DNA from 4 places in the Streptomyces sp. NPDC088124 genome. Region 3 is predicted to be linked to each of the others. Evidence: riboswitches for the same ligand, from Rfam matches in the RefSeq annotation. Region 3 holds a riboswitch; each other region holds the start of a gene.
What was found. Region 3 has a riboswitch for cobalamin ahead of AB0P17_RS34680 (CbtB-domain containing protein). Riboswitches for the same ligand answer to the same signal wherever they lie in the genome.
Positions count from the first base shown of each region.

Region 1: it holds a riboswitch for cobalamin, as region 3 does, so the genes downstream of both, AB0P17_RS08450 (cobalamin biosynthesis protein) here and AB0P17_RS34680 (CbtB-domain containing protein) in region 3, are expected to answer to the same signal.
Region 2: it holds a riboswitch for cobalamin, as region 3 does, so the genes downstream of both, AB0P17_RS16015 (ABC transporter substrate-binding protein) here and AB0P17_RS34680 (CbtB-domain containing protein) in region 3, are expected to answer to the same signal.
Region 4: it holds a riboswitch for cobalamin, as region 3 does, so the genes downstream of both, AB0P17_RS18600 (ribonucleoside-diphosphate reductase subunit alpha) here and AB0P17_RS34680 (CbtB-domain containing protein) in region 3, are expected to answer to the same signal.

Region 1 covers NZ_JBFBJB010000007.1:213,804-218,109, reverse strand. Annotated here, with positions in the region: gene AB0P17_RS08465 (class II aldolase/adducin family protein) at 1-386, opposite strand, end outside; gene AB0P17_RS08460 (inorganic phosphate transporter) at 581-1,891, shown strand; gene AB0P17_RS08455 (hypothetical protein) at 1,920-2,183, shown strand; cobalamin riboswitch at 2,339-2,459, shown strand; gene AB0P17_RS08450 (cobalamin biosynthesis protein) at 2,496-3,512, shown strand; gene AB0P17_RS08445 (cobyric acid synthase) at 3,509-4,306, shown strand, end outside.
Region 2 covers NZ_JBFBJB010000017.1:22,073-26,378, forward strand. Annotated here, with positions in the region: gene AB0P17_RS16000 (ATP-binding protein) at 1-67, shown strand, start outside; gene AB0P17_RS16005 (hypothetical protein) at 60-1,412, shown strand; gene AB0P17_RS16010 (response regulator transcription factor) at 1,379-2,047, opposite strand; cobalamin riboswitch at 2,135-2,317, shown strand; gene AB0P17_RS16015 (ABC transporter substrate-binding protein) at 2,385-3,464, shown strand; gene AB0P17_RS16020 (iron chelate uptake ABC transporter family permease subunit) at 3,569-4,306, shown strand, end outside.
Region 3 covers NZ_JBFBJB010000058.1:54,985-59,290, forward strand. Annotated here, with positions in the region: gene AB0P17_RS34660 (response regulator transcription factor) at 1-26, shown strand, start outside; gene AB0P17_RS34665 (HAMP domain-containing sensor histidine kinase) at 20-1,192, shown strand; gene AB0P17_RS34670 (GlsB/YeaQ/YmgE family stress response membrane protein) at 1,262-1,525, shown strand; gene AB0P17_RS34675 (histidine phosphatase family protein) at 1,563-2,216, opposite strand; cobalamin riboswitch at 2,248-2,395, shown strand; gene AB0P17_RS34680 (CbtB-domain containing protein) at 2,432-2,671, shown strand; gene AB0P17_RS34685 (CbtA family protein) at 2,702-3,544, shown strand; gene cbiE (precorrin-6y C5,15-methyltransferase (decarboxylating) subunit CbiE) at 3,709-4,306, shown strand, end outside.
Region 4 covers NZ_JBFBJB010000020.1:127,260-131,565, forward strand. Annotated here, with positions in the region: gene AB0P17_RS18600 (ribonucleoside-diphosphate reductase subunit alpha) at 1-2,211, opposite strand, end outside; cobalamin riboswitch at 2,358-2,526, opposite strand; gene AB0P17_RS18605 (GNAT family N-acetyltransferase) at 2,536-3,060, opposite strand; gene AB0P17_RS18610 (YbdD/YjiX family protein) at 3,177-3,413, opposite strand; gene AB0P17_RS18615 (carbon starvation CstA family protein) at 3,410-4,306, opposite strand, start outside.

The sequences.
Region 1 (4,306 bases), on a different contig from region 3:
TAGTGGATCAGGGGAAGTTCGGTGACGAGTGTGGAGACGGCGGTGGCGTGCACGGCGTGGGTGTGTACGACGGCCGTCGCCGATGTGTCGCGGTAAACGGAGAGATGCAGTGGAAGTTCGCTCGTTGGGGTGAGCGTGCCGAACACCTGCCGTCCGGCGAGGTCCACGGCGACCACGTCGCCCGGCGCGAGCCGGTCGTACGGCACCCCACTGGGGGTGACCAGGACCAGTTCGCCGACGCGCACGGAGACATTGCCCGAGGTGCCGACGACCAGGCCCTCCGCGGCCGTTCTCCGGGCGGTGTCGACGAGCTCCGCCCAGGCCCGTTCCAGAGCCCCCCGCCCGGCCTCCGTCCCGCCCTCCGCCGTACCCCGCGCGCCCGCCATCTCGCCTCGCGCGTCCGCCAGTTCGCCGTGTTCGCCGGTCCCGTCATCCGTCATACGGCGATCCTGCCAGGCGCCGCCGTCAACCTCACGGGGCGAGACACCGCGAAGACCCGTCCAGTTCATCTTCCGTTCACCCTGACTCCCTACGTTCACCGAGGCCACCGACGTCGAACGATTGCCTGGGTCCTGGGTCAATGGAACACATCACACTGCTGCTCGCGATCGTGATCGTGACAGCGCTCGTGTTCGATTTCACGAACGGTTTCCACGACACCGCCAACGCGATGGCGACGACCATCTCGACCGGCGCTCTGAAGCCCAAGGTCGCGGTGGGCATGTCCGCGGTCCTGAATCTCGTCGGCGCGTTCCTGTCCGTGGAGGTCGCCAAGACGATCTCCGGCGGGCTCATCAACGAACAGGGCATCAGAACCGAAGTGATCTTCGCGGCGCTCGTCGGCGCCATCCTGTGGAATCTCTTCACCTGGCTGCTCGGACTCCCGTCCAGTTCCTCCCACGCACTCTTCGGCGGCCTGATCGGCGCGACCCTGATGTCCGTCGGCACCTCCGGCGTCAACGGCGGGGTCGTCATCACCAAGGTCCTGATCCCCGCACTCGCCGCCCCCGTCGTCGCCGGGCTCGCCGCCCTGCTCGCGACGAGGCTGACGTACCGGATCGGCCAGGCCGTCAACGACGGCGACGACCGGGTCACCGCCAAGGGTTACCGGGCCGGGCAGATCGCCTCCGCCGGGCTCGTCTCCCTCGCCCACGGCACCAACGACGCGCAGAAGACCATGGGCGTCATCACGCTCGCGCTGGTCACCGGCGGCGTTCTCGCCCCCGGCTCCAACCCGCCCCTGTGGGTCATCGTCTCCGCCGGGATCGCGATCGCGCTCGGCACGTACCTGGGCGGCTGGCGCATCATCCGCACCATGGGCACCGGCCTCACCGACCTCCAGCCGCAGCAGGGCTTCGCCGCCCAGACCAGCGCCGCGACGGTCATCCTGGCCTCCTCGCACCTGGGCTTCTCGCTCTCCACCACGCAGTCCTGCTCCGGCGCCGTGATGGGCGCGGGGCTCGGCCGCAAGGGCGGGGTGGTGCGCTGGTCCACGGCCACACGGATGTTCGTCGCCTGGGGGCTGACGCTCCCGGCCGCGGGTCTGGTCGCGGCCGGCGCCGAGTTCCTGACCGGCCAGGGCACCTGGGGCATCGTCGTCGTCGCGGTCCTGCTGATCGCGGGCTCCGCCGGGATCTGGCTCGCTTCGCGCCGCAAGCCCGTCGACCACACCAACGTCAACGCCGGGGCGGACGAAAGCACCGGAGCCGCCACCGGCGTCGCCACCGACGGCGGCTCGGGCCGGACCGGTGAGCCGGCCGGTGTGGTGACCGCCGCCGTCGCGGCCGTCACCCCGCCTCCCCCGGCGGGCGCCGCGGGCCAGGACCTCTCGGCCACCATCCCCGCCCCCGCGGACCAGACCGGCGAGCCCGCCCGCCGCGCCACGGTGTAATCCGCACCACCTCTCAGGAAGCGACCTCATGGACATCGACTGGGCAGCACTCGGCTCCGTCTTCGGCGTCAGCCTCGTGGCGACCGTCGCCCTCGTGGGCCTCTTCAGCCTGGGCGTCGTGGGCCTCGCCAAGCGGGGTTCCGCGCCCGCGCAGGGCCAGGCCGGGACCTCGGCCGCCGCCTCCACCCCCGCCACAGGACCGGCGCCCCTCACCGCCCGCGCCGGCGCCTACCTGTGCTTCGCGCTCTGCGCCGGAGCCGTCGCGTACGGGATCAGCCTCATCGTGGCCTGACGATCACGCACGCCACGCACGCCACACGCGCCACACGCGCCACGCACGCCCCCGCGGGAGCCCCGCATCGGCCGACCGGTCCGATGTGGGGCTCCGCACACTGTCCCGTCGCAGGTCAAGGATGAGTTGACGGGTCCTGCGCGGCGTGGTGGACTTCCGGGGCCATTGACGACGGCAGCAGAGGAAGCCGGTGCGAATCCGGCGCGGTCCCGCCACTGTCACTGTGAGCCTCGCCTCCAGGAGCCAGGAACTCTCGCCGTCGCATCACGTACGTCGAACCGGGGCGCGGACCCTGAGTGAGGACACTTCGCCATGCCTGGCTGCGGTTCTGCCGCCGCGCGCGGCGGCGGCCGGGCCGCCCCTGCCGCCGAGCGGGTCTTCGCGTACGGCGCCACCCTCGGACTCCTGGCCGACCGGCTGTTCGGCGATCCGCGCCGGGGACATCCGGTGGCCGCCTTCGGCCGGGCCGCGGAAGCGGTCGAGCGCGCGCTGTGGCGCGACCACCGCGGCCGGGGCGCGCTGCACACCGCGCTCTGCGCCGGAGCCGCTGCCGGGACCGCGGCACTGGCCGCGGCGGCGGTACGCGAGCGGCCCGCCGCCGCCGTGACGCTGACCGCCGCCGCGACCTGGGCCGTGGTGGGGGGCACCTCGCTGGGCCGGGAGGCACGGGCCGTCGGCGCGGCGCTCGCCGCCGGGGACCTCGAAGGGGCCCGCGGGCGGCTGCCGCATCTGTGCGGGCGTGACCCGTACTCCCTGGACGAGGGCCAGATCGCGCGCGCCGTCGTGGAGTCCGTCGCCGAGAACACCTCCGACGCCGTCGTCGGCGCCCTGGTGTGGGGCGCGCTCGCCGGGACGCCGGGGCTCGTGGGATTCCGCGCCGTGAACACGCTGGACGCGATGGTGGGTCACAAGAGCGCCCGTTACCGCCGGTTCGGCTGGGCGTCGGCCCGCCTCGACGACGTCGTGGGGTGGCCGGGGGCCCGGCTGACCGCCGCGCTGGCCGTCGCCGCGGGCCCGGACCGGCGCGGCGCGCTGCGGGCCCTGCGGCAGGACGCGCACCGCCATCCGAGCCCCAACGCGGGCCCGGTGGAGGCGTCGTTCGCCGGGGCGCTGGGCGTACGGCTCGGCGGGACCCTGGCGTACGGCGGGCGGGTGGAGCACCGGCCCGTCCTGAACGGCACGGGGCGCCCGGTCGGGGTCCCGGACATCGAGCGCGCCGTCCGGCTGGCCGGCCGGGTCAACGTGCTCGCGCTCGCGGCCTGTGTCACCGGCCGGGTCGTCTATGGCGCGGTGCGCGCAGCCGCCGCGCGCGACGGGAGGCGTGGATGAGCGGGAACGGTGGGGGCGCGGGGCTCGGCGGGGGGCTGCTGATCGCCGGGACGACCTCCGACGCGGGCAAGAGTGTCGTCACGGCGGGGATCTGCCGCTGGCTGGCGCGCCAGGGCGTGAAGGTCGCGCCGTTCAAGGGCCAGAACATGTCGCTGAACTCGTTCGTGACCCGTGAGGGGGCGGAGATCGGGCGCGCCCAGGCGATGCAGGCGCAGGCCGCGCGGGTGGAGCCGACCGCGCTGATGAACCCCGTCCTGCTCAAGCCGGGCAGCGACCGCAGCAGCCAGGTGGTGCTGATGGGGAAGCCCGTCGGCGAGCTGAGTGCCCGTGGCTACCACGGAGGTCGGCAGGAGGCACTGCTCGGGCCCGTTCTGGAGTGCCTGGCGGAGCTGCGGTCCACGTACGACGCCGTGATCTGCGAGGGCGCGGGCAGTCCGGCGGAGATCAATCTGCGCCGTACGGACATCGTGAACATGGGCATCGCGCGGGCCGCGCGGCTGCCGGTGGTCGTGGTCGGGGACATCGACCGGGGCGGGGTGTTCGCCTCCTTCTTCGGGACGACCGCGCTGCTGAGCCCCGAGGACCAGGCGCTGGTCGCGGGGTATCTCGTCAACAAGTTCCGGGGCGACGTGTCACTGCTGGAGCCGGGGCTCGACATGCTCCGCGGGCTGACCGGGCGGCCGACGCTCGGGGTGCTGCCCTTCCGGCACGGCCTGGGGATCGACGAGGAGGACGGGCTGCGGGTCTCGCTGCGCGGTGGCGCCCGCGAGTCGGTGGTGGCTCCCCCGTACGGC
Region 2 (4,306 bases), on a different contig from region 3:
CCGGGCCGTGATCGTCTCCCGCCCCGGCGAGGGCACGACCGTACGGCTGGAGTGGCCCCGTGCCTGACCAGACGGAGGCGGATATCCCGGGCGCTGTGGATGCGGCCGACGTCCCGGGCGACGTCCCGGCCGACGTCCGGGCGGACATCCCGGCCGCCGATCCGCTGACCGACCGGATCGCCCGGGACATGCGCGCCGGGCTGCGCGTGGCCGGGCTGTTCATCCTCACCGCCGTGCACCTCGGGCTGGCGCTGCCCGCCCTCCTCGCCAGTCTGCGCGATTACGACCAGCCCTGGGTCCAGCTCTCCGCGTTCACCCTGCTGACCCTCCTCATCATGGCGGACGCGCTGCTCGGCGCCGACGGGCGCGGCCGGCCGCGCCCGTGGGTGGTGCTCGGCCTGACCTGCGCCCTCGTGGCGTCGGCCGTCTCCACCAGCCGGCTGCCCGTGGCGGACTTCCTGGGGACCCCGCACTGGACGTTCCTGGAGATCGGCTGGTTCGGGGTGCTGCTGCTCTTCGACGCCGGGCTGCGGCCGACGCTCGTCTTCATCGGCGGCCATCTCGTCCTCACGCTGGCGCAGTTGCTGCTCGCGGGGGTGCCGACCCGGCAGGCCGCCTCCGGGATGGCCGTCAGCGCCCTGGCCATCTGCACCTTCCAGGTCGCCGCCGCGATGCTCGCCCGCTCGCTCGGTGACTGCGCCGCCGCCGCGAGCGCCACGGCGCGCGAGCAGGAGCGGGTCCGTACGGAGGCCGCCGTCGCCGCGCAGGTCCACGCCGACCAGCGGGCCCGCTACGCCGAACTGGACCGTTCCGTCATGCCGTTGCTGACCGGGCTCGCCGATGGCTCGCTCGACCCGGGGGACGAGGGCGCCCGGCGCCGCTCCGCCGTCGAGGCCGCCCGGCTCAGACGGCTCTTCGCGGAACGCGACCACGCGCACGATCCGCTGCTCCACGAACTGCGCGCCGGTATGGACGTCGCCGAACGCCACGGCGTCGACGTACAGCTCGCGGTACGCGGGGCCTGCGCCCCGGTCGACCGGCGGCTGCGCCGCGCGCTCACCGAGCCGGTGCTGGCCGCGCTCGCGACCGCCGAGCGCGACGCCCGCGCCACGGTCGTGCGCGGCGGCGGCCTGGTGCGGGTGAGCGTCGTGACCGACTGCCCGGCGACGGCGCCGACGGAGATCCCCGAACCGACCGAGCCGGGGGTACGGGTGCGCACGGTGCGAAGCGAGGGGCGGCTGCTGGTGGAGGCGTCGTGCACCCTCGACGGCCCGGCCGATGCCCCGGCCGACGCCCCCGAGGACGCGCTCACCGCGTCGTCATCCGCGTCGGGATCTGTGCCTGTGCCCGTGCCTGTGTCCGCGCCCGCCGACCGGGGTCACAGCTCGTCCAGTGACGTCAGCCCGTCCTGAATGGCCCGCGCGACCAGGTTCGCCTTGGTCGTCGCGGGCCGCCCCGCGTTGGCGTACTTGATGCGCACCCGCTCCAGATACGTGTTCACCGTACGGACCGAGAGCCCCAGGCTCGCCCCGACCATCGCCTTGGACTCCGACTGGAACCACTCCAGCAGCACCTCCACCTCGCGCGGCGTCAGCGCGGGCCGCCCCTTCCGGGCGTCGCTGCCGAACGCCCCGGCCAGCGCGGGCGGTGTGTACGGGCGGCAGTCGGCCGCCGCCAGCGTCGCCGCCATGAGGTGCCGTTCGCCCTCGGCCTTGGTGAGGTACGTGAACGCCCCCAGGTCCAGGCAGGTCAGCGCGGTCTCCTGGCTGTCCTGCATCGTGTAGACGATCACCTGCCGTTCGCCCGCGACGAGTTGGCGCAGTTCGGAGTAGGCGGGCAGCCCCGCCGGCCTGCCCGGGCCGAGCTGGAGGTCGAGCACCACCACATCCGCGTCCCGTCCCGGCCCCGCCGTCGCCACCGACAGGTCGGGCCCCTTGGCGGTCACCGCGATGGGCCGCTCCGACGCCGCGTACCAGGACTCGATGCCCGCGAGGACCACGGGATGGTCGTCGATCAGAGCGACACTCACGGGCGAGGTTTCCGGCATGCCTCATTGTCCGCCGCCCCCGTTCGCCCCGATCGCCGGCGGGCGGAAAGCGCCGGAAAGTGCTGGTGTGGGGCGGAAAACCGCCTGTGATAGCTTGCCGAGGCCAGTCGAACCCATGTACGTGGGTCAGGGAATCCGGTGGGAATCCGGAGCTGACGCGCAGCGGTGAGGGCGACGGGCGGGGCATCGGCCACTGGACGGCAGTCCGGGAAGGCGCCTCCGTCCGGGTGACCCCGAGTCCGAAGACCTGCTGGCGGCCTCCGTCCGCGTCCCGTGGCGGGGGAGCACCGTACGACCGGGCTCCGCGCATGAGCCCTCGACGCAGAGGAACGACTCCGTGCCGATCGCACGCCTCGCCCGCCGTGCCACTCCTTTCCTCGCCGCCGGCGCCCTGCTGCTCACCGGCTGCGGTACCGGCTCGGACTCCGGAGCTGATTCCGCTTCCCGGGCCGGGGCCGCATCCGGTTCCGGTTCCGACCGGGCCGTCGGCTATCCCCGTACCGTCACCAACTGCGGTCATGAGGTACGGATCGACGCGCCGCCCGAGCGGGCCGTCTCGCTCAACCAGGGCACCACGGAGATCATGCTCTCCCTCGGCCTCGGCGACCGCATGGCCGGCACCGCCACCTGGACCGACCCGCTGCCGAAGAGCCTGGAGAAGGAGAACGCCGGGGTCGAGCGGCTGGCCGACAACAGCCCCTCCTTCGAGAAGGTCCTGGACGCCGAGCCCGACTTCGTCGCCGCCTCCTTCGAGTCCACCCTGGGCAAGGGCGGCGTGGCCACGCGCGCGCAGTTCGAGAAGGTGGGCGTACCGGCGTACGTCTCGCCGTCCGACTGCGCCAAGGACAACTCCGGCGACACCGACGGATCCCGCGCGACGCCGCTGGCGATGGAGGACGTCTACGGCGAGATCCGCGACCTGGCCACGGTGTTCGGCGTCGAGGAGCGCGGTGACCGGCTCGTCGCGGGGCTGCGGGACCGGATGGCGAGGGCGGTCGCCGGGGTCGACACGGAGAAGGCGAAGGGCACCACTGTCCTGTACTGGTTCGCCAACTCCGAGGCCCCCTACATGGGCGGCTGCTGCGGCGCGCCCGGCATCATCACGCGGGCCGTCGGCGCGGAGAACGTCTTCGACGACACCCACGACGAGTGGCCCCAGATCAACTGGGAGACGGTCGCCGACCGCGACCCCGCCTTCCTCGTCATCGGCGACCTCACGCGCGATGCGCAGACGGCCGAGTCGGCGGCGAAGAAGATCGAGTTCCTGGAGGCCAACCCGGTCACCAGGGCCATGGACGCGGTGAAGCACCAGCGGTACGTACGCCTCAGCGGCCAGGCGATGAACCCGAGCATCCGCACCGTGGAGGGCGTCGAGCGGGTGGCGGCGGCGCTGCGCGCGTACGCACCCGCCAAGTGAGCACCGCGGAGCGGGCGTCGCGGACGCCCGCCGCGGGGAGCCCGGCGCCGCCGGACCCCGGCGGCTCCCGCGAGGTCCGGAGCGCCGCGGCCTGGGTCAGCCCGGTGGGGTGGGCCTGTGGCCTCGCCGCGCTCGCCCTCTCCGTCGCCGTGGCGATCACCATCGGGCCCGCCGACCTCCGCGTCGGAGACGTCTGGTCGGTCGTCGGCGCCCACCTGGGCCGGGGCGAACCGCGTCTCAACCCGATCCGCGACGGCATCGTCTGGAACCTGCGGCTGCCGCGCACCCTGCTGGCGGCCGTCTGCGGCGCGGGGCTCGCGGTGTGCGGCGCGATCATGCAGTCCCTGCTCCGGAATCCGCTCGCCGACCCCTTCGTCCTCGGCGTCTCCTCGGGGGCGTCCACCGGCGCGGTCCTGGTGGTCGTGCTCGGGGTCGGGGGAGGGGCGCTGTCGGTCTCGGGCGGGGCGTTCCTCGGCGCGCTCTGCTCGTTCGGGATGGTGCTGCTGCTCAGCCACACGCTCGGCGGGACGACGGACCGGGTGGTGCTCTCCGGGGTGGCCGCGATGCAGCTCTTCTCCGCCCTCACCTCCTTCGTCGTCCTGACCGCCGCCGACGCGGAGACCACCCGCGGGGTGCTGTTCTGGCTGCTCGGCTCGCTGAGCGGCGCGGGCTGGACCGATGTCCAGGTCTGCGGCGCCGTCCTGCTGGTGGCGCTGGCGGTGTGCGGCGGGTACGCGCGCACGCTCGACGCGTTCGCCTTCGGGCAGGACGCCGCGGGGCACCTCGGTGTCTCCGTGGCCCGTACGCGCCTCGTCCTGCTCACCGTCACCGCGCTGCTGACG
Region 3 (4,306 bases):
ACGGCATCAGGGAGCCGGAGTGCTGAACCGCGGGGCGGTGAGCCGGCTGGTGCTGAACCGCCGCCTGGTGAGCCGCCTGCGGCGGTGGCCGGTACGCAGCCGGCTCAGCGGGGTCGTCACCGGGCTGTGCGCGCTCGCCATGGCCGCCACCGCCGCCGTCTGGCTGGGCAGCGGCGACCCCGCCGCGATCGTCGCCGTGGAACTGGTCGGGCTCGCGCTGGTGGCCCTCGTCACCACCGCCGTGGTCCGCTGCGAACTGCGCCCCCTGGAGGAGGCGGCGCGTACGGCGGACACGGTCGCGTCCGGGGACCTCGACCACCGGCTCGCCGTGGCCACCCAGGCCCCCGCCACCGAGGTCGGCCGGCTGGTGGACGCGCTGAACCGCATGCTGGACCAGGTCCAGGCCGCCCTCACCGCGCGTGAGACGTCCGAGGCGCGCATGCGCCAGTTCGTCGCGGACGCCTCGCACGAGCTGCGTACGCCCCTGCAGTCCCTGCGCGGTTACGCCGAGCTCTACCAGCACGGTGCGCTGCCCGACACGGCCGCGGTGGACGAGGCGGTGGACCGGATGCTCGCCGAGATTCTGCGCATGACGCGGCTGGTCGAGTCGATGCTCATGCTCGCCCGCTTCGACGACGAGGGCGAGGCGGCCGAGGCGGAACAGGAGCCCGTCGACCTCAGCCGGGTCGTCACGGAATCCTGCCGGGACGCCGCAGCCGTCGAACCGGCACGGCCCCGTACGGTCGACGTCCGGCCGGGGGTGACCGTACTGGGCGACGAGGCACATCTGCGCAGCCTGCTGGCCAACCTGCTGGGCAACATCCGTATGCACACACCGCCCGACGCCTCCTGCGCCGTCGAACTGCGCGCGGCGGACGGACACGCGACGCTCCGGGTCCGGGACGCCGGGCCCGGCATCCCGGAAGAGGCCGTCGCCCATGTCTTCGACCGCTTCTACCGGGCCGGCAAGGGGCGCGGCCGGGGCGGCGGGGGCGGCGGGGACAGGGGCGGGCACGGTGGGACCGGCCGGGGCAGCGGTCTCGGGCTGGCCATCGTGGCCGCCGTCGCGGAACTCCACCGGGCTCGCGTCCGTCTCGACAGCGCGCCCGGCCGCGGGACGCTCGTCGAAGTCACCTTCCCGGTCGCGCCGGGCGGCGGGACGGGCGGCGGGACGGGCGGCCCGCAGGACTGAACGGGGGCATGGCGGGCAGACGTTCGGTCAGTACCGCTTTCGACAGCAAGCGGGCGCAGAGGAGGGGACATGGAGATATCCGGCTTTGTCGCAGCCATTGTCGTCGGCATCGTCATCGGCGTGCTGGGACGGCTCGTGGTGCCGGGGCGGCAGCGCATCGGGGTGCTGCTGACCATCGGCGTCGGTATCGTCGCGGCGCTGGTCGGTACGTTCGTCGCGGCGGCGTTCGGCGTCGCGGACACCCGGGGCTTCGACTGGATCGAGCTGGCCATCCAGGTCGGTCTGGCGGCGGTGGGGGTGGCCGCGCTGGACCGCGCCAAGGGCCGCGGCTGACCACTGCTCCGTCCGTTGTCCTCGGCAGTTGTTTCCGTCAGTTGGCTCCGTCTTCGTCAGAGCCTTCGCCGGCGGCTTCGTCAGCGCCGGCGAGCGGACGGCCGCCGTGCAGGTTCCAGCGGCCGTCCCGCCCGGTGAACTCCGTGACGGTCAGCGGCCGTACGTCGAACCGCCAGAACGCGGAGGCCGGTGCCGAGAGCGCGTGCAGGGCGGCGGCGCGGACGATCTCCGGTTCGGCCACGGCGATCACGCGGGGGGTCTCGGGGTTCAGCGTTTCGAACCACCGGCCGACGCGGGCGTAGAGCGCGAGCAGCGTCTCCCCGCCGTGCGGTGCGGCCGACGGGTCGGCGAGCCACGCGCTCACCCGCGCCGGTTCCGCGGCCGCGACCTCGTCGAGGGTCCTGCCCTGCCAGCGCCCCATGTCCCACGGCGCGAGTTCCGGCACCGGCCGCGCGTCCAGGCCGAGCAGGCCGGCGGTCGTACGGCAGCGGGGCGAGGACGAGACGTACACGGCGGCGCCGCGCGGGAACTCCTCCCGTACGGCCTCGGCCTGTCGCACCCCGGCCGCGTCCACCGCCCGCGGCGCGACGCCGGGCCCGTCCTCGGGAAGGTCGCCGAAGCGGGCCGCGCGCAGGGCCGGGCCGATGGCGGGTGAGATGAGCTGCACGCGGATCGTCGCGCGGATCGTCATAACGAAAGGCCCCCTTGGCCCGTCCGCCGGTTCGCGGTACCTTCACGTCGTTATCCACGACGGCGAGACGGAAGTCCGGTGAGATTCCGGCACGGTCGCGCCACTGTATGCCGGTTCCGGCCGCGTGCCACGCGGCGGGGGAGCGGTGAGTCAGACCCGATGGCCGTCGTTCGAGCTCCATCAACGGGACGCGAGTTCCCTCAGGAGGATGTGCCATGGCTCAGTCCATCGCGCCTGCGAACACCGCTCTTTCGCCCACCTCTGCCACCGGCGCCGCCCCGGCCCCGCTTCCGCTGCGCGCCGTGCTGCCGTGGGCGGTCTTCGTCGGCACCCTGATGCTGGTGCTGCTCTACTTCGTCGGCGCCGAACAGGGCGCGACCTCGGTGATCTCCGGTGCCGGTGTGCACGAATGGGTGCACGACGGCCGTCATCTGCTCGGGTTCCCCTGCCACTGACCGCTGACGGAAACAGCGGAGATGACGCGCATGCATGCCTTCACCGTCAGAAACCTCCTGGTCCGCGGCATGGTCGCGGGCGTGCTGGCCGGACTTCTCGCGTTCGCGCTGGCCTACTTCGCGGGTGAGCCCTCCGTACGGGACTCCATCGCGCAGGAGGAGACCCGGTCCGCCCCGGCGCATCAGCACGGCGCCGCGGCGGACCCCGTACCCGTAGGGGAAGAGAGGGAGGGAGAGGAAGAGGAAGAGGAACTGGTCAGCAGGCCGGTCCAGTCGACGTTCGGGCTCGCCACCGGTGTGCTGGTGTACGGGGTGGCCCTTGGCGGCATCGCCTCGCTGGTCTTCGCGGTGAGCCTGGGCAGGATCGGCCGGTTCGGGCCGCGGGCGACCTCGGCGCTGGTCGCGGGGGCCGCCTTCACGACCGTCTACCTGGTGCCGTTCCTGAAGTATCCGGCGACGCCGCCCGCCGTGGGCAATCCGGACACGATCGGCAGGCGCACGACACTGTTCTTCCTGATGATCCTGCTCAGCGTGCTGCTGGCGGTCATCGCCGTCATCGCGGGGAGACGGCTGGCGCCGCGGCTCGGCAACTGGAACGCGTCGCTCGCCGCGGGCGCCGGTTATGCGGCCGTCGTCGCCGTCGCGTGTCTGGTGCTGCCCGCCAACGCGGACGCCGTCCCCGCGTCCTTCCCCGCGGCGCTGCTGTGGGAGTTCCGGCTCGCCTCGCTCGGGGTGCAGGCGCTGCTCTGGACGGCCTTCGGGCTGATCTTCGGGGAACTGGCGGAGCGGATGCTCCGGCCGCAGGCGGTGGCCGGAGCATCCGTCGCGCCGCCGGGGGCACCCGTCGGGGAGCCGCGGGCGGCCGGACAGTAGAGTGCGGGGTCGGTCTTCTCCCAGCTCAGAGGTGTACGGCAGTGAGCGTTCCGCCCCCTGGTCCCGCGCCGGCCTCTGATTCCGCGCCGTCCGCGTCGCCGACTCCTGATTCCGCGCCGTCCGCGTCGCCTGCCCCGTCCGCGTCGCCGGTCCCGAGTCCGCCGGTGACCGTGGTCGGGATCGGCGCGGACGGCTGGGCCGGGCTCTCCGGCGCGGCGCGGGAGGCCCTGCGCGGGGCGGACGTGGTCATCGGCGGGCCTCGGCAGCTCGGCCTGCTGCCGGCCGGGGAGTGCGCGGGCGAGCGGGTGGCGTGGCCGTCGCCGCTGCGCCCCGCCGTGCCCGGCCTGCTCGCCGCACACGCCGGGCGCCGGATCGCGGTGCTGGCCAGCGGGGACCCGATGTTCTACGGGATCGGGCGGGCGCTCGGCGAGGTCGTCGGCGCGGCGGCGCTGCGCGTGCTGCCGCATCCGTCGTCCGTCTCGTACGCCTGCGCCCGGCTCGGCTGGCCGGTGGAGGAGACGGAGGTCGTCACGCTCGTCGGCCGCCCCGCCGAACGCCTCACCGCCGCGCTGCACGACGGCCGCCGGGTGCTGGTGCTCAGCACCGGGGCCGGGACGCCCGAGGACGTGGCGGCGCTGCTCCGCGCGCGCGGCTACGGGCCGAGCCCGCTGCACGTACTCGAACAGCTCGGCTCGGAGCGGGAGCGGCACCGTACGGCCACCGCCGACGCGTGGGCCGGTCCGGCCGGGGACCCGCTCAACG
Region 4 (4,306 bases), on a different contig from region 3:
CTTCCCGATGGTCGGCGTCTCCAGGAACAGGTTGAGCGACTGGCTCTGGTCCAGGAACGGCGTACGGGCCGCCGCCATGTCGATCAGGCCGCGCTGCGGGATCTCCCACGCCGTACGGAACAGCTCCCGTACCTCCCCCGGGATCCAGCCGAAGTCCGCCACCGAGCCGCTCGCCTCGCGCAGCGCCTCGCGGGTCCGGGCGTCCCAGACGCCGAGCCGCTTCAACTCCTCCACCAGGTAGGAGTTGACCTGGAGGAACTCCCCGGAGAGCGTCTCGCGCTTGAACAGGTTCGAGACCTGCGGCTCGATGCACTCGTACACGCCCGCGATCGACGCGATGGTCGCCGTCGGCGCGATGGCGAGGAGGAGGGAGTTGCGCATGCCGGTCTCCGCGACCCGGGCGCGCAGCGCCGCCCAGCGCTCCGGCCAGTGCGGCGCCACGTCGTAGTGGTCGGGGTGGAGCACCCCGCGCGCCGCGCGCGTCTTCGACCAGGCGGGGAGCGGGCCGTCGCGCTCGGCGAGGTCGCAGGAGGCCTCGTACGCGGCGAGCATGATCCGTTCGGCGAACCGGGTGGAGAGCGCGGCGGCCTCGGGGGAGTCGAAGGGCAGCCGCTTCTTGAAGAAGACGTCCTGGAGGCCCATCGCGCCCAGGCCCACCGGGCGCCACTTCGCGTTGGAGCGGCCCGCCTGCTCGGTCGGGTAGAAGTTGATGTCGACGACCCGGTCGAGGAAGGTGACGGCGGTACGGACGGTCTCGTCCAGCCGCGCCCAGTCGATGTCGCCGGTGGCCGCGTCCACGAACGCGCCCAGGTTGACCGAGCCGAGGTTGCAGACGGCCGTCTCGCCGTCGTCCGTCACCTCCAGGATCTCGGTGCAGAGGTTGGAGGAGTGGACGGTGTGGCCGGGCTCGGCGGTCTGGTTGGCCGTACGGTTCGACGCGTCCTTGAAGGTCATCCAGCCGTTCCCGGTCTGCGCGAGGGTGCGCATCATCCGGCCGTACAGCTCACGGGCCTTGAGGGTCTTGCGCGCGAGTCCGTCGGCCTCCGCCTTGCGGTACGCGGCGTCGAAGGCGTCGCCCCACAGGTCGACCAGGTGCGGCACGTCCACGGGGGAGAAGAGCGACCAGACGCCGTCCGCCTCGACCCGGCGCATGAACTCGTCGGGGATCCAGTGCGCGAGGTTGAGGTTGTGCGTACGGCGCGCGTCCTCGCCCGTGTTGTCGCGCAGTTCGAGGAACTCCTCCAGGTCCGCGTGCCAGGTCTCCAGGTAGACGCAGGCGGCGCCCTTGCGCCGGCCGCCCTGGTTGACGGCGGCGACGCTGGAGTCGAGGGTCCGCAGGAACGGGACGATGCCGTTGGAGTGCCCGTTCGTCCCCCGGATCAGTGAACCGCGCGAGCGGATACGGGAGTACGAGAGCCCGATCCCGCCCGCGTGCTTCGAGAGCCGCGCCACCTGGTGGTACCGGTCGTAGATCGAGTCGAGCTCGTCCAGCGGCGAGTCCAGCAGGTAGCAGGAGGACATCTGGGGGTGGCGGGTGCCGGAGTTGAAGAGGGTGGGGGAGGAGGGGAGGTAGTCCAGCCGGCTCATCAGCCGGTAGAGGGCGGCGACCTCGTCCAGCGCGTGCGCGCTCTCGTCCTCGGCGAGCCCGGCGGCGACGCGCAGCAGGAAGTGCTGCGGCGTTTCGACGACCTGCCGGGTGAGCGGGTGCCGGAGCAGATAGCGGCTGTAGAGGGTGCGCAGCCCGAAGTAGCCGAAGCGGTCGTCGGCGGCCGGGTCGATCAGCGCGTCCAGGCGCCCGGCGTGGAGCGCGACGAATGCGGCCGTACGGTCCGCGATCAGGCCCTCGCGGTGGCCGACGGCGACGGACGCGGAGAACGACACGGCGCCCTGGGACGCGGCCTCGTCGGCGATCGTACGGGTGAGCAGCCGGGCGGCGAGCCGGGAGTACGCGGGGTCCTCGGAGATCTGTCCGGCCGCCGCCTCCGTGGCCAGCTCGCGCAGCTCGGCCTCGTCCGAGCGGGCGTTACGACCGCGCAGCGCGGCGGCGGCGATCCGGCCCGGGTCGGCGTCGGGCAGATCGGCGGTCAGCTCGGTCAGGGTCCGCAGCAGCGCGGTGCCGGGGGCGTCGGCCTGCCCGGTGACGGTCGCCACCCCGTTCTCGGACGGTGCCTCCGAGACAACTGAAACCGGATCCGCTGGCGCGATGGTCACGTGGTGCTCTCCCTCGCTCGGCTCTGGGCCACGAGGAGGCACGGGTCCGCGCGCACGGACGTACCCCATGCCTTCGCAGGGCGGCACACCGCGCCGCGTCCACCGGCCCAACCGCGAGGCCCGGACGTCTGGGCGCCCGGATCGGTCGAGCCGGACGCACTGCCGGCAGGTGTTCGGACTGACGGGCGCGACAAAGCGCGCCACAGTACACCGTTGCGGGACAGTTCCGGATTCACACCGGATTCCCCTGCGTCGACAGCGAGGTCGAGCATACATCTGGGGGGCGCGCGCCGCGCCACCCCCCAGATGTTGTGTCGTACCCGGTCAGCCGTCCACGGCCGCAGAGGGCTGGAGGCCCAGGGCGTAGGTGATCAGAGTGGGCCCCGCATAGGGCTCCCAGTCCCGCTCCGGAGTCCTGACGAAGCCCATGCGCTCGTAGATCCGGTGCGCCGCGCGCATGCTCCGCTGGGTCGACAGGACGATCCGTACGCATCCCTCGCGCGCCCGTGCGCGCGCCACGCACGCGTCCACCAGAGCCTGGCCCACGCCCAGTCCGCGCGCCGAACGGTCGACTGCCAGCATGCGGAACTCGGACTCGCCGGGGCCCGCGATGTCGGCCCACGGTCCGCTCCCGGGGACGAAAGTCACACCGCCGAGGAGCGTTCCGTCCGCGTCCACGGCGACCAGCACCTCCGACGCGGCGGCCCGGCGCGCGACATCCCGCAGGGTCAGCAGATACGAGTCCTCGGCGTCCAGCTCCAGCAGACCGTCCGCCAGATAGGCCTGTGCCGTGAGGTCACCGAGCCGCTGGTACTCCCGGGGCTCGGCCTCTCTGATCGTTATGTCCATGCCACGAGTCTGCCTCCCCGGTATGACGGACGGGCCGCCGGGTTCCCCGTATGGGATGGCCCGGCGGCCCGTCCACCGTTCGGCTCAGCAGCGGCTCAGCTCGGCTCTGTCGCCGCTCAGCAGCAGCGGAAGCCCTCGCGCGGGTCGGCCTCGCGGGCGTCCGTGCGGCTGCGTTCGAAGGCGCGGCGGGTCATGATCCCGCCCGTCGGGTCACCCTCGTCCGCGTGGGCCCGGGCGTGGGCCACGTAGCGCTCGTACGCCGACTCGCCGGTGAACTCCCGTACGTACCAGCGGATCCGCCCGGCCACCTGCCGTACCCGCTCCGCCCGGCTCGCGACATCCGGCCGGGTCATGCCGGGCCCGTTCCCGCCGGGACGCTCTCCCGCTCCCTGGCGGCCTCGGCTGCGGCCAGTTCCGCCTTCTCCTCCTGGGTGGGGATCAGGCCGGCCGGGGCGACGATCTTCGACTCGACGTACGGGACCTCCGCCAGCCGGACGCCCTCCGGATCGCGGATCGCCTTGAAGCAGACGCGTCCGGCGTCCGCGATGACCACGAGGATGAGGATCGCGAAGAGCGCCGAGAGCACCCCGTCCACCGTGGAGTTGGTGACCACGGTGTGCATGTCGTCCATGGTCTTGGCCGGGGCCAGCACCTCGCCCCGGTCGATGGCCGACTGGTACACGTCCCGCTGGGTGAAGAAGCCCACCCTCGGGTCGTCCGAGAAGATCTTCTGCCAGCTCGCGGTGAGCGTGACGGCGGCGTCCCAGGCGAGCGGTACGCCCGTCACCCACGCCCACTTCAGGCGGCCGGACTTGACCAGCAGCGTGGTGCAGACGGCGAGCGCCACGGCCGCCAGGAGCTGGTTGGCGATGCCGAAGAGCGGGAAGAGCTGGTTGATGCCGCCCAGCGGGTCATGGACGCCGACCCAGAGGAAGTAGCCCCAGCCGCCGACCACCACCGCGCTGGCGAACCAGACGCCCGGCTTCCAGCTCACCTCGCGCATCGGCTTGTACACGTTGCCGAGCATGTCCTGGAGCATGAAGCGCCCGACGCGCGTTCCCGCGTCCACCGTGGTGAGGATGAACAACGCCTCGAACATGATGGCGAAGTGGTACCAGAACGCCTTCATGGCGGTGCCGCCGACGACGGACGAGAAGATCTCCGCCATGCCGAGGGCGAAGGTCGGCGCCCCGCCGGTCCGCGACAGCAGGCTTGTCTCCTCGACGTCCTTGGCCGCCTGGGCGAG